2 linked regions of the Granulimonas faecalis genome follow. The main gene of each other region encodes a partner of the protein of the gene in region 2 in a complex. Links are inferred from orthologs where the notes say so. Each region holds a gene or a part of one and is shown on either strand. Other genes may lie near its edges. The genes, in order: uvrA and mfd.

Region 1 (10,945 bases), 430 kb from region 2 along the record:
GGAGCAGGCCCTCATGGCCTTGCCCATCTTGGTCTTGGCGGTGAACAGGCCCAGGGCCACCATGATGACCACGGAGCACGCAATGGTGACGATGGTCTCGGCCGAGATGGTCAGCTGCCCGTCGAAGAGCACGACCTGCGGCCAGCCCGCCACCACGGACGCGAAGACGCGGGGGTTGGAGCCCCAGATGAGCAGCGCTAGGTTCTGCAGCAGGTACGACACGCCGATGGCCGTGATGAGCACCGTGAGGCTCGGCGACTGGCGCAAGGGCTTGTAGGCCACGCGCTCGATGCCCATGCCCAAAAGCGTGCAGACCACCACGGCGGCGAGCACGGCGAGAAGCGGGTTGAGCCCAAGGGTGTTGAACGTGATGAAGGCGATGTAGCCGCCCACCATGATGACGTCGCCGTGGGCGAAGTTGAGCATTTTAGCGATGCCGTAGACCATAGTGTAGCCAAGGGCGATGATCGCGTACACGCTGCCCAGGCTGACGCCGTTGATCAGGTTGGTCAAAAACTCCAAAGCGCCTCCCCTCCTGGTTGGGATTGACAGGCTCCCCGCGCCTAGGTGCGGGGGTCACCTGAATATAGGTGACCCCCGCGGTGTCACAGCTTTCTTGTTACGCAGCACTTACATTGGGCAGTGCTACTCCATGCCAACGTACTGGCCGCCCTGGATGACCATGCCCTTGGGCTCCTTGGAGACCTCGCCCGTGTCGGACCAGGCCATGGTCTCGCCGGTAAGGCCGTCGAAGGTGAAGTCGCCGGAGGTAAAGACCTCCACGAGCTTGTCGCAGACGTCGGAGGCGCTCATGTCGGGCGTGCAACCGCCCTTTTCGAGGGCCGCCTGCAGGGCGTAGACGCAGTCGTAGGCGTCGGCGGCGAACTGGTTGGGGATCTCACCGAACTTGTCCTTGTACGACTTCACGAAGGCCTGGGTCTTCTCGTCGGTGGCGTCGGCGTTGAAGGGGGTGAGCAGCATGACGCCCTCGGCGAGGGACTCGTCGAAGCCCGCGAGGGTCAAAATGCCGTCCATGCCGTCGACACCGAAGAACTTGGGCTTGTAGCCCATGTCGTTGGCCTGCTTGAGGATGATGGAGGCCGGGGTGTAGTAGATGGGGAGGAAGAGAATGTCTGCGCCGGCATTCTTGCAGTTGTTGAGCTGCGTGGAGAAGTCGGTGGCGCTGTCGGCGGTGAAGGCCTCGTTGGCTACCACCTCGAGGCTCACCTGCTTGGCCTCGGCGAGGAACTTCTGGTCGATGCCGGTGGAATAGGCGTCGGAGCTGTCGTAGATGATGCCCACCTTGGTGCCGAGCTTCTGCTCGGAGATGTACTTGGCCGACGCGACGCCCTGGTTGGGGTCGGTGAAGCACATCTGGAAGACGTTGGGCTTGCGCGTCTCGGAGATGTTGCCGCTCGCATCCTCCTGGCCGCCGATGACGTCGGTGGAGGAGGCCGAGGGCGTCAGCTCGAAGATGTTGTCAGCGTTGGCCTCCTTGGACACCGCGATGCACGGGGCCGTGGTGGTGGTGCCCATGAGCATCTGCATGCCCCAGTCCTTGAGGGTGTTGAAGGCGTTGACCGACTTCTCGGCGTTGTTCTCGTCGTCCTCGAAGCGGTAGTCGAACTTGAACGTGGAGTCCGAGGCGTCGATCTCGTCAACGGCGATCTGGGCCGCGTTCTTGCAGGCGTTGCCGTAAATGGCGGTGGGGCCGGTAACGGGGCCGATGCCGCCCAGCTTGAACTTGCCGCCGTCGGAGCCGGCGCCCGCCCCGCCTCCGGAGGCGGAGTTGCCGCATCCGGTGAGGGCCACCGCGCCGGCGGCACCGGCCACACCCATGGCCTGGACGAACCCACGACGCGAGACGTTGGAGAACTTCATGGCTATCCCCCTTGCGTAGTGCGAGAGCCGACGACGTCGAGAACCACGTCGCATCGGCGAACGCGCTGATACCTTGGACAGATGGTAGCGAACGGCCCATGAGCGGTCGGCTCGTTAGCAGAATGCAAAACCAGCTGAAACAAGGTTTTCACTTTGGGGGCCGCGACGGCCTAGGCAGCCCTGCGCGAGGCCACCCTGCCCACCATGGACCGGAGGAAGGACGCCTCGGGGAGGCGAAGCGCCATGGCACCGCCGAAGGTGACCGCGAGGGCCGGCAGGCCCGCCGCCACACAGACCAGGAGGCCCTTGGCGAGGCCCGGGCCTCCGAGGCCGGCGGGGCCGGTGAGCGCCCACACCAGGAGGGCCCCCGCGGCGCCGCCGGCGAGGCCCAGGGCCAGGGAGCGCACGGCGCAGGCGAGGAGGGCCTTGAAGCCGATGGGGCCGAGCTCTCGGCGCAGCTGGACGAAGGTGACCACGTCGACGGCGACGAAGAAGAAGAGCGACGAGAGGCCGGGCACCACGTAGCCCCAGACCGGGGTGAGGGCGAGGCAGAAGACCACCTGGACCACGCCGGCCACGACGTTGGCCACGGCGAACAGGCGCATGCGGCGCCAGGAGGAGCACACCTTCTGCAGGTACGTGCAGACCCCGTAGAATGGCAGCGAGACGGCCAGGGCCGAGAGGTAGCCGGCGATCATGGACGTCTCCTCGGCCGTGAACGACCCGGCGTTGAGGAGCTGGGAGAGCTGGGGCGAGAACACCACAAGCAGGACGGCCATGGGCACGAGGAAGAACAGGATGCGCGAGCACCCCGAGGAGATGCCGGATACGAAGCCGGGGATGTCCCGGGCGGCATAGGCGTGGGATAGCTCGGTGAACATGGCCGTGGTGACCGGCACCGCCAGGATGGCGTAGGGCAGCGTGTACCAGAGCCTGGCGTAGTAGGCCACGGCGGCGCCGGACGACGTGGCGGAGAGCACGCAGCTCGTCTGCACCGAGACGGTGGCGAAGCTCACCACCATGACAACGAGGGAGGGCACGCCGATGGAGAGGGTCTCCCTGAGGGCAGGGTCGTGCAGGTCGACGGAGAGGCGCAGCCGTATGCCGTGGCGCCTCAGGCTGGGCATCTGCATGAGCACCTGCACCGCCACGCCGAGGGGGTTGCCCACGGCCAGGGCCAGCACGGCGGCCGCGGGCTCGGTACCCACGAGCAGGGCGTACGCGGCGAAGCTCGCGGTGCAGATGATGTTGTTGAAGACCGGGGCCGCCGTGGACCAGAAGTAGTCGCGCTCGGCGTTGAGCACCCCGGAGAACACCGAGGAGAGGCCGTAGAGCACGACCTCCACCACGAAGAAGCGGAAGAAGTAGATGGCGAGTCCGTGGTCGAAGTCCTCGGTGGCGCCGAAGGACTGGGTGAGCACCACCTGGGACGCGAACACGAAACCCAGCAGGGCCACCGCCCCCATGACCACGAGCACGATGGTCACGAGGTTGGACGTGTAGGCGCTCGCCCGCTCGCGGCCCCCCTCCTCCTTGACCGAGAGGTAGACCGGAAGGAAGGCGGTGACGAGCATGCCGCCCATGACAAGCTCGTAGAGCTGGTTTGGCAGGTTGTTGGCCACGGTGTAGCAGCTGGCGAGCATGGCCCCGCCGATGGCGGCCCCCTGGCCCCAGGTGCGGAGAAACCCCGTGATGCGGCTGAGGATGACGAGCAGGCTCATCATGGCGGCGCTGCGGCCCACGGAGGCCTCGACGTCGGCCCGCGCCGCGGCGCGGGCCTCCCCCGCCTCGGCGGCCAGCGGGTCGTCGTCGAAGGAGGCCACCGGCAGCACCTCCCCCGGCTCCACCCCCACGAGGGGCGGCTCGCCGGCCAGGACGTCGGCATCCCGGGTGAGGTCCACGGAGCCGGTGTCGCCGGGAGCCAGCCCATGACGGCGGCAGGCCCTGCCGTGGAGGCCGCCCTCCTCGAGGGCCTCCATAAAGGCGGCCGTGGTGTCGGGGGCGGGCGCCGTGCGCCGCAGGTGGCCCGGCCCCTTGGGGCGGTGGGGCTGAGGCAGGAAGGGCGAGGCCGCCGGCGCCGATGGCGCCGCGGGGATGAAGGCGTCGGCCTCGAGGGGGTCGGGGACGCCGGAGGCGATGCGGCGCGAGCGATCGGCGCGCTCGGCGCGGGGGTCGGGCGTGGGGGCGGTCGCCTGGGTCTTGCGCGATGCCTCCAAGGCCGCGACGAACATCATGGTCGAGCCCGGGTCGGTCCCGGGGCCGGGGTCGGCGCGCCTCTCGGGCCGTGGGCCGGGGGCCGCCATGTGCCTCGGGCGACGTTGCGCCATCTCAGTTCCCCTCACGCGTGATGTCGGCCAGGTGCGCCCCCGTGAAGGCCACGAGGTCGGTGGGGTCGAGCACGAGCTGCAGCCCCAGGCGGCCGCCCGACACCGCGACGGAGTCGAAGAGCGTTGCCGCCTCATCGATGATAGTGGGGAACGGCCTCCTCATGCCCACAGGGGAGCACCCTCCACGAACATAGCCCGTGAGGCGCTCGATGGAAGCCACCGGCACGAGCTCGAGGCGCTTGACACCCGCGGCCGCCGCGGCCTTCTTGAGGTCCACCTCGCACGACACCGGCACGCAGCAGACCACGTGGCCGCCGGACGGCTCCTCGCAGACCAGCGTCTTGAAACAGGCGTCGGGGTCCTCCCCCAACGCCGCGGCCACGGAGTCGCCCAGGTGCCTGCCGGGGACGCCGACGCCGTGCTCGTACTCGCGGGCCTCGTAGGCGATGCCCGCGGAGTCCAGCTCGCGCATGGCGTTGGTCTTGGTCGGCCCCTTCTCGCGCCGTGCCATGGTGGCGCCCCCTCCCCGAGATCACACAAGGCACTCCGGAGGGTACCCCTAACGGGGCGTCTCCAACGAGGCGCCCTCCCCCGCCTCGAAGAGACGGGTCCGCTCGAGCACGGGGGCGAGGAAGCGCCCGGTGACGCTCGCCGGGTTCTGAGCGACCTCCTCAGGGGTGCCCTGGGCCACGACCGTGCCGCCGCCGTCCCCGCCATCGGGGCCGAGGTCGATGATGCGGTCGGCCACCTTGATGACGTCGAGGTTGTGCTCGATCACCAGCACCGTGTTGCCGGCGTCCACGAGGCGCTGCAGGACGTCGAGGAGCTGGCGGACGTCCTCGAACGAGAGGCCCGTGGTGGGCTCGTCGAGGATGTAGAACGTCTTGCCGGTCTGGCGGCGGTGGAGCTCCTTAGCGAGCTTGACGCGCTGGGCCTCGCCGCCGGACAGCGTGGTGGCGGGCTGCCCCAGGCGCACGTAGCCCAGGCCCACGTCGTAGAGGGTCTGGAGCTTGTTGCGGACCTGCGGGATGGCGCCGAAGAACGCCAGGGCCTCGGTCACCGACATGTCGAGGACGTCGCTGATGGTCTTGTCGTGGTAGGTGACCTCGAGGGTCTCGCGGTTGTAGCGCTTGCCGTGGCAGACCTCGCAGGGCACGTAGACGTCGGGCAGGAAGTTCATCTCGATCTTTATCTGCCCGTCGCCCTTGCACGCCTCGCAGCGGCCGCCGGGCACGTTGAAGGAGAAGCGCCCCGGCGAGTAGCCGCGCAGGCGGCTCTCCGGCGTGGAGGCGAAGAGGGCCCTGAGGTCGTCCCAGAGGCCGATGTAGGTGGCCGGGTTGGAGCGGGGTGTGCGGCCGATGGGGGCCTGGTCGATGTCTATGACCTTGTCGATGGCCTCCACGCCCTCGAGGGTGCCGTACTCGCCCACAGGGCGCTGGGACCGGTGCACGGCGTTGGTGAGGGCCGGGGCGAGGGTGTCGGTGACCAGGGATGACTTGCCCGAGCCCGAGACACCCGTGACCACGGTGAGCGTGCCGAACTCCACGGAGCAGGTGACGTCCTTGAGGTTGTTGTGGCGGGCGCCCGTGATGGTGAGGGCGCCCCGACCCGGGTCGCGGCGGGCCTCGGGCAGCGCGATGATGCGGCGGCCCGACAGGTAGGCGCCCGTGAGGGAGTCGGGGCAGGCCATGACCTCGGCCGGCGTGCCGGCGCACACGACCTCGCCGCCGAGCTCCCCGGCGCCGGGGCCCATGTCCACCACGTAGTCGGCCGCGCGGATGGTGTCCTCGTCGTGCTCCACCACGATGACGGTGTTGCCCTGGTCGCGCAGGCGCTCGAGGGTGTGGATGAGGCGGTCGTTGTCGCGCTGGTGGAGACCGATGGAAGGCTCGTCGAGGATGTAGAGCACGCCCATGAGACCGGCGCCGATCTGAGTCGCCAGCCGGATGCGCTGGGCCTCGCCGCCCGACAGCGTGGCGCTGGCCCGGGCCAGGGTGAGGTAGTCGAGGCCCACGTCCACCAGGAACCGCAGGCGCTCCACGATCTCGCGCACCACGCGGCCTCCGATGAACTCCTGGCGCTCGTCGAGCTGGAGGCTCCGGAAGAACTCCAAGGAGTCGCGGCAGCTCATTGAGCAGACGTCCCAGATGGACTTCCCGCCCACGGTCACGGCGAGGAACTCGGGCTTGAGCCGGGCGCCCCCGCAGGTGGAGCAGGGCTCCTCGCGGATGTACCTCTCGAGCCGCGCCTTCACCTTGTCGTTGGAGGAGTCGGTGTACTTCTCGAAGAGCACCGACCGCACGCCGGAGAAGGTGGTGAGCCAGTGGGTGTCGCGGCCGTCGCGGGTATGGTAGTCCACCCGCACCTTGGTGGACCCAAGGCCGTCGAGCAGCGCCCGGCGCACCTTGGCCGGGAGGTCCTTCCACGGGGTGGCGGGGTCCACGCCGAAATGGACCACCACGGCGCGGAAGATCTGGGGGTAGTAGTTGGAGCGCCCGAAGAAGCTCCCGAAGACCCCGTCGTCCACGGCGGCGTCGGGGTTCTCCACCAGGGCCTCGGCATCAACAACCCGGCGCATGCCCAGGCCGTCGCAGTCGGGGCAGGCGCCATAGGGGGCGTTGAACGAGAAATCCCGGGGCTGGAGGTCGTCGATGGAATGGCCGTGGACCGGGCACGAGAGGGCCAGGGAGTACTGGAGCAGCTCCCCCTGGGCGTCGGGGCCGGCCTCCCGGGGGGCGAGCACGTAGACGCCCACCTTGTCGGAGGCGATGCGGCAGGCCTGCTCCACGGCCTCGGCGATGCGGCTGCGCGAGGAGGGCCTCACCACCACACGGTCGACCACCACCTCGACGGTGTGCTTGTACTTCTTGTCGAGCTTGATGCCGTCCTCGAGCTCCATGACCTCGCCGTCCACGCGCACCCGGGAGAAGCCCTCCTTGAGCAGGTCGGCGAAGAGCTTGGCGAACTCGCCCTTGCGGCCGAGGACCACGGGGGCAAGGACGAAGGCCCGGCGGCCGTCGGCCGCCTCGATGACCTTGTCCACCACCTGGTCGGTGGTCTGCCGCTCGATGACGCGCCCGCACTCCGGGCAGTGGGCCGTACCCACCCGGGCGAACAGGAGCCTGAGGTAGTCGTAGATCTCCGTGACCGTGCCCACGGTGGACCGGGGGTTCTTGGAGGTGGTCTTCTGGTCGATGGAGACGGCCGGCGACAGGCCGTCGATGGAGTCGAGGTCGGGCTTGTCCATCTGTCCGAGGAACATGCGGGCGTAGCTGGACAGGCTCTCCACGTAGCGCCGCTGGCCCTCGGCGTAGATCGTGTCGAAGGCCAAGGAGCTCTTCCCCGAGCCGGAGAGGCCCGTGATGACCACGAGCTCGTTGCGCGGGATGGTGACGTCGATGTCTCTCAGGTTGTGCTCCCGAGCACCGCGGATGACGATCGCGTTGGATGCCACTGGGCGAACCTCCCCCTCACGTGCAGCTGTTCGATGACGGCGCCATGGCGCTCAACCGAACAATTGTACGTTTCAGACCTCGAGGAGGGTGCGGGGCGAGACCTCTTTAGCATCCCTCCACATCTGGGAGGCATCCTCGTCGGTGATGCCGGCGATGACCCGGTTGAGGCTGTCGAGGAAGGCGGTGTCGTCGTGGCGCACGGCGATGCGCAGGGACCCCTCGTCGGCCCGGGGGCACTGGGCAGGGGGGATGGGAGCCACCACAAGCTCGGGGAAGACCCCGGCGCACTGCTCGAAGCCCCGACGGTCGACCACGGTGGCGTCGATCTCGCCGGAGACCACCTTGAGGCAGGGGTAGGTGCGGGACCCGTAGGGAGGGACGTGGACCGCGCCGGGGACCTGGGATATGGCCCGGTCGAGGTCGGTGTCGGAGCGGGCGGCCATGCGGGCCCCCTCGAGGGCCTCAAGGGAGGTGGCTCCGGCGAAGCGGGAGTCGGCCCGGCACACCACGGCGAGGTCCACCGCCGCGTAGGGGTCGGAGAAGGTGATGCCGGTGTCGCGGGACCCGTTGAACACCGAGGAGACGGCGACGTCGATGTAGCCGCGCTTGAGGTAGTCGGCGAGATCGGCATGGTCGACGTCGACCATGCGGGGGCGGCAGCCGAGCCCCTCGGAGACGCGGCTGAGGAAGAAGGCGTCGAAGCCGCTGACGTTGTAGTCGCGGTTCTCCAGGGGAAGGGACCGGTCCACAGAGGGGTCCACCAGCATCTCGTAGGCGGGGTGGGCGCAGTCGATGCCCACGCGGTAGGAGGCCTGGGAGACCGCCGGGGGCTCGAGGAACCCCTCGATGCCGGAGCACCCGGCCAGGGAGGCCGTGCCAACGAGGGCGGCGGCGCCGACGATGCAGGAGCGCAGGAAGGCGCGGCGTCCCATGGGCCGCTCGAGAAGGGGCAGCCCGCCGAGGGGCCGACCGGTCTGTGTCATCGAGCCCCCTCTTCCAAACGCCGCCTCCGGGCCAGACGCTTAATTTATCCTTAAAAGCAGCCTAAACCTCCTTGAAATCGAAGTCAACGTCACCGGTTGCCTTTTTCCCTCTGGGAGCACGGATATTGGTACTTACAGGCACAGCGCGGCCGGCCCCCTGCGACCGGGCGGAGCGGGGAGGACGCGGCGCGGGCGGCCGCGTTTTGTCATACTTTCAACCGATGGCCCCGGAGCGGGGCCCTACGAGAAAGGAAGACCCATGCTTCTCGAGAACAAGGTCTGCGTCGTCACCGGGGGCACCCGCGGCATCGGCCTCGCCTGCGTGAGGGCGTTCCTCGCCGAGGGGGCCAAGGTGGCCCTCTGGGGCTCGCGCCGGGAGACCGTCGACGCCGCCCTCGCCACCCTCCGCGCCGAGGCCGGGGACGCCCCCGTCATGGGCATGGCCCCCGACCTCACCGACGCCGCAGCCGTGGCGTCGACCCTCGACGAGGTGGTGGCCGAGTGGGGCCGGCTCGACGTCATGGTCAACAACGCCGGCATCTCCCAGTCCACCCCCCTGCTCGACTACACCCCCGAGGAGTTCCAGAAGGCCATGGACCTCAACGTGACCGCCGTGTTCAACGGGTGCCAGGCGGCGGCCCGCATCATGGTGCCCCAGGGCGGCGGCTCCATCGTCAACACGAGCTCCATGGTCTCCCTCTACGGCCAGAGGTCCGGCGTGGGCTACCCCACCTCGAAGTTCGCCGTCAACGGCCTCACCAAGTCCCTCGCCCGGGAGCTCGCCCCCGCCGGGGTCCGCGTGAACGCCGTGGCGCCCGGGGTCACGGCCACCGACATGGTGGCCGCCCTGCCCGACGAGGTGGTGGCCCGCATCTCCCAGGGCATCGCCATGGGGCGCCCCGGCACGCCGGAGGAGGTGGCGGACGTCTTCTGCTTCCTGGCGAGCGACAGAGCCTCCTACGTCACCGGGACCGTGGTCTCCGTGGACGGCGGCGCCCTGTTCTAACCTTGCCCAAAGAGGGCGGCGGCGCCCCTCCCGGGCCCGGCACCCCCTCCCGGGGTGCCGGGCCTTCTTCCTCTCGGGCCCGACGGCCGGGGCCGGAAGGGGCGGGGCCCCGGACGGAAGTAGAATGGGCCGAGTGAACACACCGCGACAGTGAAGGAGGGCCCATGGCCTGCTCCAAGAAGGACGGTTCCACAGACAGGGACGGCGGCGCGCCCCAGAGGTTCGAGCAGCACCCCCTCTCGGAGGTGGCGTGCGTGGTGGGCGTGGTCTCCGGCAAGGGGGGCGTGGGCAAGTCCCTCGTCTCCTGCAGCCTCGCCGTGGAGCTCGCCCGCCGGGGCCTCAAGGTGGGAATCCTTGACGCCGACATCACCGGCCCCTCGGTCCCCCGCATGCTCGGCCTGGGCGGCCGGCACGCCACCACCATCGGCGACCTCTTCCTGCCGGCCGTGGGACCCCTCGGCATCAAGGTCATGAGCGCCAACATGCTCCTGGCCCACGAGAACGACCCCGTGCTCTGGCGCGGCCCGGTGCTGGCCGGGGCCATCCGCCAGTTCTGGAGCCAGACCTCCTGGGGCCCCATCGACGTGCTCGTGGTGGACATGCCCCCGGGGACCGGCGACGTGGCCCTCACGGTCTACCAGGCCCTCCCCGTGGACGGCACCGTCATCGTCACCACGCCCCAGGACCTCGTCTCCATGATCGTGGGCAAGGCCGTCAAGATGGCCGCCAAGATGGGCGTGGGCGTCCTCGGCCTCGTGGAGAACATGGGCTACGCCACCTGCCCCCACTGCGGCGAGCGCATCGACGTGTTCGGCCCCTCCCACCTGGAGCGGGACAGCGAGCTCGCCGGCGTGGCCGCCCTCGACCGCCTGCCCCAGGACCCGGCCCTGGCGGCAGCCTGCGACGCCGGCGACCTCGCCAGGTGCCTGCCCGCCGACTTCCTGCCGAAGACCGTGGCCCGCGTGCTCGCCCTGGGGAACGAGCCGGCCCCCGTGCCCGACGTCGCCGCCATGGACGCCCGCTACGAGGCGGCCTACGGCGCGGTGCCCCAGCCGACCGCCGAGGAGACCGTGGACATGACCCCCGAGGAGGTCTGAGGTGGCCCGCGCCGGCTCCCCCAAGGGGCGCCGCCTCCATGCCCGGGCCGTGGCCCGCAGGGAGGCCGCCTCCCAGGCCGTCCCCGACTCCTGCGGCGTCTGCGTGGTGGGGGCCGGCGCCTCCGGCCTCTGCGCCGCCCTCGCCGCCGCGCGCGAGGGGGCCGGCGCGGCGTCGGTCGTCTGCCTCGAGGCCGGC
Region 2 (11,485 bases):
TCGTCAACGGCCGCGACCTCGTGGCCCTGCCGCCCCGGCAGCTGCGCGAGGCGCGCAAGAAGATCGGCATGATCTTCCAGCAGTTCAACCTGCTGCAGCAGCGCACCGTGGCCGCCAACGTGCGCTACCCCCTCGACATCGCCGGGGTGTCCCGCTCCGAGGCCGACGCCCGGGTGGCCGAGCTCCTCGAGCTCGTGGGCCTCTCCGAGAAGGCCCGCTCGTACCCGGCGCAGCTCTCCGGCGGCCAACAGCAGCGCGTGGCCATCGCCCGCGCCCTGGCCAGCGACCCCGACATCATCCTTTGTGACGAGGCCACGAGCGCCCTCGACCCCGAGGCCACCCGCTCGGTCCTCGACCTCCTCAAGGAGCTCAACGCCCGCCTGGGCGTCACCGTGGTGGTGATCACCCACGAGATGAAGGTGGTCGAGCTCATCTGCGACCGCGTGGCCGTCATGGCCCAGGGCCGCGTCTGCGAGGTGGGCGCCGTCCAGGACGTCTTCCTGCACCCCAAGAGCGAGACGGCCCGCCGCCTCGTGTCCCCGGCCGAGGGCCACCTCGAGGACGCCCTCGGCGGCGAGCTGCCCCCCGGCATGGTGCGCATCGCCTTCACCGGCGAGGAGTCCGGCGACCCCGTGATCAGCGACCTCTCCCTCACCTGCGGCGTGCGCGTGTCCATCATGGGCGCCAACACGCAGGACATCGGCGGTCGCGCCTTCGGCCAGATGCTCATCCAGCTGCCCGAGGACCCCGACGCCGCCGACCGCGTCCGCGCCTACCTGGACGGCCGCGGCATCCACTACGAGGAGGCGGGAGACCCGCGAATGCCCGGCGGCGACGGCACCGGAACCCCGTCCGCGAAAGGGGGTGAGCGCCAGTGAGCCAGGAGATGATCGACCTCCTCGTCACCGGCACGTGGGAGACCCTGTACATGACCGTCGTCTCGACGGCCATCGCCTATGTCATCGGCGTCCCGCTCGGCGTGGTGCTCTACATCACCGGTGAGGGCGGCATCGCGCGCAACCGCGCCGTCAACCTGGTGGTGGGCATCGTCGTCAACGTGCTGCGCTCCATCCCCTTCCTGATCCTGCTCGTGGCCATCCTGCCCTTCACGCGCCTTGTGGTGGGCACCACCATCGGCTCCACGGCCACCGTCGTGCCGCTCGTGGTGGCCGCCGCGCCCTACGTGGCGCGCATGGTGGAGTCGTCGCTCAAGGAGGTCGACGGCGGGGTCATCGAGGCGGCCCGCGCCATGGGCTCCTCGCCCTGGCAGGTCGTGGTCAAGGTCCTCATCCCCGAGGCCGGCCCCTCGCTGCTCGTGGGCGCCGCCATCTCGCTGGCCACGATCCTGGGCTACTCGGCCATGGCGGGCTTCGTGGGCGGCGGCGGGCTCGGTGCCATCGCCATCAACTACGGCTACTACCGCTACCAGGGAGACGTCATGCTCGCCACGGTGGCCCTGCTCGCCGTCATCGCGCAGGTCTTCCAGGAGGGCGGCCTCAAGCTGGTTTCCAAGGTGGACAAGCGCCACCGCTGACACAGACACCGGGCGCACCGCCCGCTACCCAAGGAGACACCCATGAAGAAGCACCCGATCGCCGCGCGTCTCTGCGCCGTCGCCCTCGCCGTCGTCTGCGTGGCCGGCCTCGCCGCCTGCGGCCAGTCCGGCTCCTCCTCCGACGGCGACAAGACCATCAAGGTGGGCGCCAGCCCCACCCCCCACGCCCAGATCCTCAACGCCGTGAAGGACGAGCTCGCCAAGGACGGCTACACCCTCGAGGTCGTGGAATTCAACGACTACATCCTGCCCAACAAGGCCCTTGAGAACGGCGAGCTGGACGCCAACTACTTCCAGCACGTGACCTACCTCAACGACTTCAACGAGGAGAACGGCACGCACCTCGTGAACGCCGCGGGCATCCACTTCGAGCCCTTCGGCCTCTATGCCGGCAAGACCGCCTCGCTCGACGCCCTACCCGACGGCGCGACCGTGGCCGTGCCCAACGACACCACCAACGAGGCCCGCGCCCTGCTCCTCCTGCAGCAGGAGGGCCTGATCAAGCTCAAGGACGGCGCCGGCCTCAACGCCACCGTGGTGGACATCGTGGAGAACCCCAAGAACCTCAAGATCGAGGAAGTTGAGGCCGCTCAGTTGCCTCACCACTTGCCTAGCGTTGACATTGCCGCCATCAACGGCAACTACGCGCTGGGTGCCGGCCTCAAGGTCTCCGACGCGCTGGCCACCGAGTCCGACCAGGGCGAGGCCGCCAAGGCCTACGCCAACATCGTGGCGGTGAAGGACGGTAACCAGGACAGCGAGAAGACCAAGGCCCTCGTGAAGGCCCTCACCTCCGAGACGGCCAAGAAGTACATCGACGACACCTACGACGGCGCCGTGGTCACGGTCTTCTAGGAACAGGTTCTTACAAGGACGGCCCCTCTGGCGGCCGGCGCCCACGAGCGGCGCCGGCCGCCCTTCTGTGCGGGGCTACAGTAGGAGGTCCCGCCAGCGGGTGAGCCCGGCATAGAGGCGTCCTTGGAGGGAGCGGAGCGCGCCGTCCGGGGCGGGGAGCGGGCATCTCAGCCGCTCGGCGACTCGGCCTGCCCCCTTGTCGAGCCGGAGTAGGTCGCGCAGGTCGCGGTGGGCCCACTGCTCCACCCACCAGCCCGTCTGGCGCAGGACGCTGGCCCGGTTCATGTCGTCCTCGGCCACGTTCCGGTTGCCGAAGTGGTGCCTTCCCTGGTACTCGACGACCACATGCTCGGCGGGCCACGCCAGATCGGCGTGCAGGGGCGAGTAGCCCAGCTGGCGCTCCTGGGCAGGCGGGAGGTGGATCGCATGGTTGAGCTGCGGCCGCGGCAGCCCCAGCCCGCCGAGATCTCGGGGCAGGGAGAGCATGCCGGCCGTCGCTACCTCGAGGGGCGACCACCCGTTCTCAAAGGCCAGCCCCACCAGCCTGCGGACGCGCCTGAGCCCCGGCGTGGCCTCCGGAAGCGAGGAGAGGTAGTCCTCCATGACGGCGCGCCTGCACGGCGGGGAGGTCGGTCTGTCCCCGCCCGCTCCCGCGAAGCGGCCCAGGAGCTCGCAGGCTGCCCCGAGCAGGGGAGGGTCGTCCGCAAGCGTGGCCGTCTGGAGCAGGGCGAGGGCCGGGGTCGCCACGGAGACCGTGAGCTCGGTCTCCGGCACCTCCCAGAGGAGGAGGGAGCCCCCGCTCACGGGGCCACCCCACACGTGGGAGGAGAAACCGCGGTGCCGCGTGCGCGCGTCGGCCCGGGGCACGTAGAGGTGCACGGTTCCGTAGGGCTCGCAGGCGGCGCGGATGGCCTCGAGCTCCCGGTGGCGGGGCGGGTGCCGGTGGCAGCCGATGTCGTCGAGGGAGTCGTGGGCCCGCACCTCGGTGGGCCGTATGCACAGCGCGCAGGCGCGGTCGCACGCGATGCGGAGGGCGGTGGGGCCTCCGATGACGATCCTGTGGGCCATGGGGTGCTCCTCTCGGTAGCCGAAAACGCTCTGCGCGATATAAACGACGCAACATGGATAAGAAACGCTTGAAAACGGATAAAACGCCCTGTCTTGGAGGTACATGCGCATAAAACAGCATGGAATGCGATTTGATATCGCGCACTCGTCCGGAGGCTCCGCCCGGAGGTTCTGCCCGGAGGCGCCCAAGGCGCAGGAAGGGTGCTCCGGCCCTGCGGGAGAGGGGCGCCGCGGCCTGGATGGAATCGGACGCCCGGCGTCGGGCCCCGTCGCTCGGGGTACCATTCTAGGCGAAAACCCGTCGCTCCCCGCGCCCCTCGGCCTGTCCGAGGGCGCTTTGCGCTGTGCGAAAGCGAGACCCCGCCCATGTTCATCAACCGCATCGCCCGCCAGCTCCTTTCCGACAAGGGGCTCCGCACCATCGCGTCGCAGCTCCGCGAGGGGGAGGACGCCACCCTCTCGGTGTCGCAGTCGGGCCGCAACCTCGTGCTCGCCTCCCTCTGGGCGGCGGACCCGCGCCCCTGCCTCTACGTGGTCTCCGGCGAGGAGGCGGCCGACCGCGCCGCCCACGCCCTCTCGGCCTGGCTCGGCCTCGAGCACGTGATGCGCTACCCCGAGCGTCGCGACCGCCCCTGGAACGAGCGCATCGCCCCCGACATGGCGCAGCTCGGCTCCCGTACCCGCGCCATGGCGGCGCTGGCGGCCGAGGAGCCCTGCGTCGTGGTGGCCAGCGCCCGCTCGCTCATGCGCCGCGTGCCGCCGGCGGGCAGCCCCTACTACGCCTCCACCGTGTGGCGCGCCGGCCGGCAGGCGGAGCCCGCCGACGTCGTCGCCGCGCTCCTGGCCTCGGGCTACGTCGACACCGGCGACGCCGAGGAGCCCGGGTGCTTCTCGGCCCGCGGCGACACCGTGGACGTCTGCCCCGCCCAGGGGACCGGCCCCGTGCGCCTGGAGTTCTTCGGAGACGAGATCGACCGCATCCGCCGCGTGGTCCCCTCCACGGGCCAGACCATCGGAGAGCTCCGGGAGGTGGAGCTGCTCCCGGCCCGCGAGTTCGCCCTCACCGACGAGACCGTGGCCCGCGCCGAGAAGGCCCTCTACAACCGCGCCAAGGAGTCCTCCGCCGTGGCGGCCGACCTCGAGGCGATCCAGGCCCGCATCCCCACGGCCCGCACGGGCCTCTACCTGCGGGAGCTCTACGGCGCCACCGGCACGCCCCTCGACCACGTGGGGCCGTCGACCCTCGTGTGCCTCAACGAGCCCCGGGCTCTCTTCGACGACTGCCTGCGCGCCACCGACGACCTCGCCTCCTCGGCCCAGGGCGCCGGCGCGACCCTCGACGGCCTCTACACGGCGGCCCGGGAGCTGGACTTCGGCAACCGCCAGCGGCTGTCGTTCTCGTCCATCGCCACGGCAGGGGCCCAGCGGCCCGTGGAGCTCAAGGTGCGCCAGCCCCAGATCGCCGGCTCCGACACGCGCCTCCTCGGCCGCGTGCGCCAGCTCGTGAACGACGGCTTCTCCATCGCCTTCGCCGTGCCGGACCGCGGCGCCCGTGAGGCCCTGGAGCTCACCTTCGGCGACGAGCACGTGCCCTTCTCGGAGGCCCTGGCCGCCGACGCCGCCGGCCGCCTCCCCGTGACCGACCCGCGGGCCCAGGCCGACGCCCAGGCGCTCCCCCGGGAGAGCGTCACGTTCTTCGACGCCCCGGTGCCCGCCGGCGTGGTGGTGCCCTCCGTGCGCCTGGCGGTCTTCTCGGTGGGCGACCTCACCTCCCGCATGGCCAAGCGCGGCCGCGGCCGGCAGGTGGACCCCACCCAGGTGACCTTCCCGTTCAAGCCCGGCGACTACGTGGTCCACGCCACCCACGGCATCGCGAGGTTCGCCGACATCGTGCGCCGCGAGGTGGCCGGCAAGGAGCGCGACTACTTCCTGCTCGAGTACTCCGAGGGCGACAAGCTCTACGTGCCGCTGGAGCAGGTTGACCGCATCACCCGCTACGTGGGGCCCGACGGCAACAGCCCGCGCCTCACGCGCCTCAACACGGCCGACTGGTCGCGCGCCACGGCGAAGGCCCGCAAGAACGCCAAGAAGCTGGCCTTCGACCTGGTGGACCTCTACACGAGGAGGGCGGCCGTCAAAGGTCACGCCTTCGCCCCGGACAACTCCGAGCAGGCCGACATGGAGGCGAGCTTCTCCTACGCCCTCACGCCCGACCAGGCCAGGGCCGTCGCCGACATCAAGGCAGACATGGAGGCCTCGCGCCCCATGGACCGCCTGCTCTGCGGCGACGTGGGGTTCGGCAAGACCGAGGTGGCCCTGCGGGCGGCCTTCAAGTGCGTGCAGGACGGCAAGCAGGTCATGGTGCTCTGCCCCACGACCATCCTCGCCCAGCAGCACTACGAGACGTTCGAGCGGCGCTTCTCGCCGTTCGGCGTGACCGTGGAGGTGCTCAGCCGCTTCCGCAGCGCCGCGCAGCAGCGGCGCGCCCTCGAGGGCTTCGCGGCCGGCGAGGTGGACGTGCTCGTCGGCACGCACCGGCTGCTGTCGCGCGACGTCAACCCCAAGGACCTCGGCCTCGTGATCGTGGACGAGGAGCAGCGGTTCGGCGTCCAGCACAAGGAGCAGCTCAAGAACCTGCGCGAGCAGGTGGACGTGCTCACGCTCTCGGCCACGCCCATCCCGCGCACCATGCAGATGAGCCTCTCGGGCGTGCGCGACATGAGCCTCATCATGACGCCGCCCCCCGGCCGCCTGCCGGTGAAGGTGCACGTGGGGGAGTTCGACCCCGACGTCGTCTCCGACGCCATCCGCACCGAGACCGCCCGCGGCGGCCAGGTGTACTACGTGAGCAACCGCGTGACCACCATCGACGAGGCCGTGGGGCGCGTGCACGAGGCCGCTCCCGAGGCCCGCGTGGGTGTGGCCCACGGCCAGATGAGCGCCCGCGAGGTGGAGGACGTCATGGAGCGCTTCCAGGAGCACGACATCGACGTGCTCGTGGCCACCACCATCATCGAGAGCGGCATCGACAACCCCCACACCAACACCCTCGTCATCGAGGACTCCCAGCGCCTGGGCCTCGCCCAGCTCTACCAGCTCAAGGGCCGCGTGGGCCGCGGGCGCACCCAGGCCTACGCGTACTTCCTCTTCGACGGCGACAAGCCCCTCACCGAGGAGGCCACCGAGCGCCTCACGGCCATCAACGAGTACCAGGACCTGGGCAGCGGCATGCGCGTGGCCATGCGCGACCTCGAGATCCGCGGCGCCGGCTCCCTCGTGGGGGCCGAGCAGCACGGCAACCTCCAGCAGGTGGGCTTCGACCTGTTCACGCAGATGCTGGGTGCCGCCGTCTCGGAGGCCCGCGGCGAGGTGGGCGACGTCGAGCCTCCCGAGGTGACCGTGAACCTCTCGGCCGACTTCTACTTCAGCGACGAGTACGTCCCCGAGATCGACAAGCGCGTCATGGCCTACCGCCGCGTGGCGGCGGCAACGGAGCTCGAGCAGGTGGACCGCCTGGAGAGCGACCTCGCCCGTGAGCACGGCGACCTGCCCGAGGCCGCGCGGAACCTCCTGGATCGCCAGCGCATCCGCATCCGCGCCGAGCGCCTGGGCGTCACCTCGGTGGCCCTCACGGGCGGCAGGTTCGTGTTCCTGGGCCACAGCCCCGACCGCGACGTCACACGGGAGCTCAAGGCGAAGGGGGCTCTCGTGTACCCCAAGACCGCCAAGGTGGCCTACCCGCACCGCGCCGGCGACGACGTGGTGGCCGGCGCCCTGGCCGTGCTGGAGGCCATGGGCGGCGACGACGGGGAGTGAGCCCCTGCGGGCGCCGGAATGATGTACCGGGCCCCGCGCGGGGCGACCCCTGCGCCGCCTGTGCCAAGATTGATACCGTCCGAGGGGTGCCCGTCGCGGCGCCCCGCAGGAGCGCGGGAAGGGAGCGCCATGCTAGCACCCATACAGCCCGGCCGGGGCACGACCGGCCGCAGGGCCGCCCGACAGGCGGCGTCCACCGGCGACAGGGAGGTGCGCTGATGGGTTCATCCTCCCTCGAGCCCAAGGTGGTCGACGCTCGGGGGCGCACCCTGACCGGCGCCGACGTGCCCGAGGTCTGCCGCTACCTGCGCGGGTGCGTGCGTGCGGAGGTCCAGGACGACGGCTACGTGCGGCCCTGGCGCTTCTCGGCCAAGCAGCTCCGCCACCTCGCCGAGGTGGGCCGCAGCCACCGCGCCGGCTCCACGGCGGGCGTGTGCCTGGCCTTCGTCACCGACGGCAGCGAGGTGCAGGTGGACCTCGAGGTGGTCTTCGACCTCGCCCACGACGCCGACATGGTGCGCGAGGTGCGCGCCGCCGAGGGCCGCTCCCTGGCCCCGGAGGCGGGGCTCGTGGACTCCGTGACCCTCGAGGTCGCCGGCGTCCAGCATGTGGCCACCGTGGAGTCGGGCACGCTCACGTTCGTCCTCGACAACGGGGCCCACGTTCCCCTGGAGTGCCGCGTGTGGCTGCCCTACATCATGGCCGTGGCGGTGGGAGGGCTGCGCACGGACGGCAGCCTGGAGCCCATGCCCGACCGCCCGCTGCTGCTCACCCTGGGAGACTCCATCACCCAGGGCTTCGTCGCCGGCTGCTCCGGCGAGACCTGGCCCGTGCGCCTGGGACGCGACCTCGACTTCTGCCTGGTGAACCAGGGCGTGGCGGGCCACGTGTTCGACCCGGGCACCCTCAAGGGCTCCGGTCGCCTGCGGAGGGCCGCCCCCGCCGCCGTGGTCGTGGCCTACGGCACCAACGACTGGGCACGCATCAGCTCGGCCAGGCGCATCCGGAAGAACATCCACGCCTACCTGCGGCGCGTGGCCGACCTCTACGGCTCCTGCGCCCGCGTGTACGTGGTGTCGCCCCTGTGGCGCGCCGACGCCGCCATCGCCTCCGCCTCGGGCAAGCCCCTGGGCTGGGTGGGCCAGATCCTGCGCGACGAGTGCGCCGGGCTGGGATTCTCCTTCGTCGACGGCTTCGACCTCGTGGCCCACGACCCCCGCCTCTTCGGCGACCTGCGGCTGCACCCCAACGCCGAGGGCTCGGCCTCCATGGCCCGGTCCCTGGCCGTGCGCATCCGAGCCGACATCGCCTCCGGCCCCGTGACGGACCCGGCCACGGGCCTCTCGGCCGTCGCCACCGCGGCCGACGGGCAGAGCCGCGACCGCGCGGGCGCACCGGGGGAGCACCCGGGATTCGACGCCCTCGTGCGCACCATCTGGCGCCTGCGCCAGCCCGACGGCTGTCCCTGGGACCGCGAGCAGACCCACGGCTCCATCCAGCGCAACATGGTGGAGGAGGCCTACGAGGCCGTGGACGCCATCGACGGAGGAGACCCGCGCCATCTGGCCGAGGAGCTCGGCGACGTGCTCATGCAGGTGCTGCTCCACGCCCAGATCGCGGACGACGCCGGCGCGTTCTCCATCGACGACGTGGTGGCCGGCCTCGACGAGAAGCTCGTGCGCCGCCACCCCCACGTGTTCGGCGACGCCGCGGCGGCCGACGAGGGCGAGGTGCTCGCCATCTGGGAGCAGGTGAAGGACGCCGAGCGCGAGGACGCCGAGCAGGGCCTCCTGGACTCCGTGCCGCGCTCGCTGCCCGCCCTCATGGAGTGCCAGAAGGTCTCCAAGCGGGCCGCGCGCGCCGGGTTCGACTGGCCCTCCGCCGACGCCGTGTGGGACAAGGTGGCCGAGGAGCGCGCCGAGTTCGAGGCCGAGGAGCCCGGCGGGGAGGCCGCCGAGCTGGAGTTCGGCGACGTGCTCTTTGCCCTGGTGAATGTGGCCCGCAAGGGGGGCGTGGACGCCGAGCGGGCGCTCCGTCGCTCCACGGCCAAGTTCCGCCGCCGGTGGGCCGCCATGGAGCGGGCCGCCCGCGAGGCCGGGACGCCCCTGGAGGAGCTCTCCCATGGGGAGCTGGAGGGGCTCTGGGCCCGCGTCAAGGAGGGCGAGCGGGGGGAGCGCTGAGCCGCCCTGCAGGGCTCTGAGGATTCAAGGGTATCCCGCGCACGCCCCCGACCCCCGCCTCCGGGGGCGGGGGCAACGCGTGTATGATGGCTCTCCTGAGGGCGCGTCCCTCAAGAGAGCACCCCAAACGCAGCAGATGAGGAACCATGTCCCAGCGCGACGACAAAACCATCGCCTTCAGGCCGCGGGCGCGCCGCGACGCCTCCCCGGAGGCGGTCGACGAGCCCGTCTACGAGGTCGACGACGTCGCCGTGGGCCCGGACGGCTCTGTGAGCCCCAGGCCCTCCGGCGGCGAGCTGGCGTCGCCCTCCACCAGGGCCCGGTCGCACCGCCGCGCCCGTGCCACCTCCGATGCCGGCGACCCCACGCCGCTCCGCCCGCACCCCGCCCGCACCGCCTCTTCCGCGGCGTCCACGGGCGACCTCCACCGCGCCCGCGACGCCGCGCGCGCCCAGGCGGCCGATGGCCGCGGCGACCGCACCCGCCGCCGCGGGGGCGTCGGGGCCGGGCAGCGCGCCCGGGGGGCCGCAGACGCCAAGGCCAAGACCGCCAAGGCTGGCAAGGCCGCCAAGACGGCGGGGACCCCCAAGGCGTCCAAGGGCGCGTCCGCCGCGGCCAAGGCCGGTGCGGCCGTCGCCGGGGGGGCGCGCTCCGCGGCGCAGCGTCTGACGGCGGCCGTGACGTCGGCCCGGCGCGGCGGCGACTCCCCGTCCCGGGCCCGCCGCGGCCGCACCTCCCCCCAGGAAGGTGCCGACGGGCAGCCGGGCAAGGGGCGCCTCCCGCGTCCGTCCCGCCGCGCCCTCGCCGTGCTCGCGGTGGTCGTGGTCGCCGTCGTGGCGCTTTACGGGCCGGTGCGGGACCTCTACATGGCCAAGCGCAACAACCAGATCATCCAGGACGTGCTCGCCGAGATAAACGCCGAGAACGAGGCCGTGGAGAAGCGCGCCCGCGACCTCACCACCGAGCAGGGCATCGAGGACGAGGCCCGGCTCCACGGCTACGTGAAGGAGGGCGAGGAGGCCGCAACGGTCTCCGGCCTCCCCGGTGGGCAGGGGGGCGAGGCCGTGCCCATTCCCGAGGACGTCCGGGCCGCCGTGCTTGCCCGGGAGGACCCTTGGTACATCCAGGCCCTCGACCGACTCTTCTTCTACCAGAAGGGGGACCAGAACCATGAGTGAGACCCGCCGTGTGGGCGTCATAGACATCGGGACCGTCACCGCCCGCGTGGGCATGGCCGACATCCAGGACCATGTGGTCCTCTCCATCGTGCGCGAGAGCCGCATCTGCAACCTCGGCGAGGGAGTGGACGCCGTGGGGCTCATCTCTCCCGACGCCATCGCCCGCGTGCTCGAGGCCGTGGACGGCTTCATCGCCTTCCTGCGCGACCACCGCTGCGACGTCGTGGGGTGCTTCCTCACCTCCGCGGCCCGGGACGCCCGCAACGCCGACGAGCTCCTGGACGCCCTGCGCGCCCGCGGCCTCGCGCCCGAGGTGCTCACGGGAACGGTGGAGGGGGCCCTGGCGTTCCGCGGGGTCGCCCAGGCCTTCGACTGCCACAGCATGGCCGTGGCCGACATCGGTGGCGGCTCCACCGAGCTCACCTGCGGCGGCCGCACCGACGACGGGCTCGTGGTGGACTGGACCCACTCCTTCGACCTGGGGGCGCGTCGCCTGACCGAGCGGTTCCTCTCGCGCAACGACCCGCCCTCCCGCGACGACTTGGTGGCCTGCTGCTGCGAGACCCGCATGGCCTTCGAGGCCCAGATGCCTTGGATGGAGGGGGCCCTGGCCCACCCCGACATCCTCATCGCCACCGGCGGCACCGTGACGTCCCTGTCCGCCATGGGGTTGGGCTTGGAGACCTACGACAGCGCGGTGGTCCAGGGCTCCACCCTCACCGTGGAGGAGGTGGACGACCTGGGCGCCCGCCTTGCCGCCATGACCGAGTCCCAGAGGGCCCGCATCCCGGGTCTCCAGCCCAACCGGGCGCCTGTGATCCTGGGTGGCACGC

The links.
Region 1: the proteins of mfd (region 2) and uvrA are in contact, whole or in part, in a crystal structure (PDB 4DFC), measured with the Escherichia coli proteins. The link is inferred for Granulimonas faecalis from one-to-one orthologs.

Annotation. Positions count from the first base shown.
Region 1 is NZ_BQKC01000001.1:871,318-882,262, reverse strand. The notes cover bases 4,568-8,010. They hold uvrA (excinuclease ABC subunit UvrA), read right to left. Parts: upstream 7,663-8,010; coding sequence 4,768-7,662; downstream 4,568-4,767. Other genes in these bases: OR600_RS03985 (transporter substrate-binding domain-containing protein), read right to left, coding at 7,735-8,010; ybaK (Cys-tRNA(Pro) deacylase), read right to left, coding at 4,568-4,719. In the rest of the region: OR600_RS04010 (branched-chain amino acid ABC transporter permease), read right to left, coding at 1-522; OR600_RS04005 (ABC transporter substrate-binding protein), read right to left, coding at 646-1,881; murein biosynthesis integral membrane protein MurJ, read right to left, coding at 2,052-4,208; more of ybaK, read right to left, coding at 4,210-4,567; more of OR600_RS03985, read right to left, coding at 8,011-8,646; OR600_RS03980 (SDR family NAD(P)-dependent oxidoreductase), read left to right, coding at 8,906-9,652; OR600_RS03975 (Mrp/NBP35 family ATP-binding protein), read left to right, coding at 9,817-10,749; OR600_RS03970 (aminoacetone oxidase family FAD-binding enzyme), read left to right, coding at 10,751-10,945. UniProt on the Escherichia coli protein: The UvrABC repair system catalyzes the recognition and processing of DNA lesions. UvrA is an ATPase and a DNA-binding protein. A damage recognition complex composed of 2 UvrA and 2 UvrB subunits scans DNA for abnormalities.
Region 2 is NZ_BQKC01000001.1:441,957-453,441, forward strand. What follows is about bases 3,512-7,494. They hold mfd (transcription-repair coupling factor), read left to right. Parts: upstream 3,512-3,844; coding sequence 3,845-7,294; downstream 7,295-7,494. Also shown: OR600_RS02010 (methionine ABC transporter ATP-binding protein), read left to right, coding at 1-878; OR600_RS02015 (methionine ABC transporter permease), read left to right, coding at 875-1,534; OR600_RS02020 (MetQ/NlpA family ABC transporter substrate-binding protein), read left to right, coding at 1,577-2,410; OR600_RS02025 (putative endonuclease domain-containing protein), read right to left, coding at 2,486-3,478; mazG (nucleoside triphosphate pyrophosphohydrolase), read left to right, coding at 7,513-9,474; OR600_RS02045 (septum formation initiator family protein), read left to right, coding at 9,621-10,652; OR600_RS02050 (Ppx/GppA phosphatase family protein), read left to right, coding at 10,645-11,485. UniProt on the Escherichia coli protein: Couples transcription and DNA repair by recognizing RNA polymerase (RNAP) stalled at DNA lesions. Mediates ATP-dependent release of RNAP and its truncated transcript from the DNA, and recruitment of nucleotide excision repair machinery to the damaged site.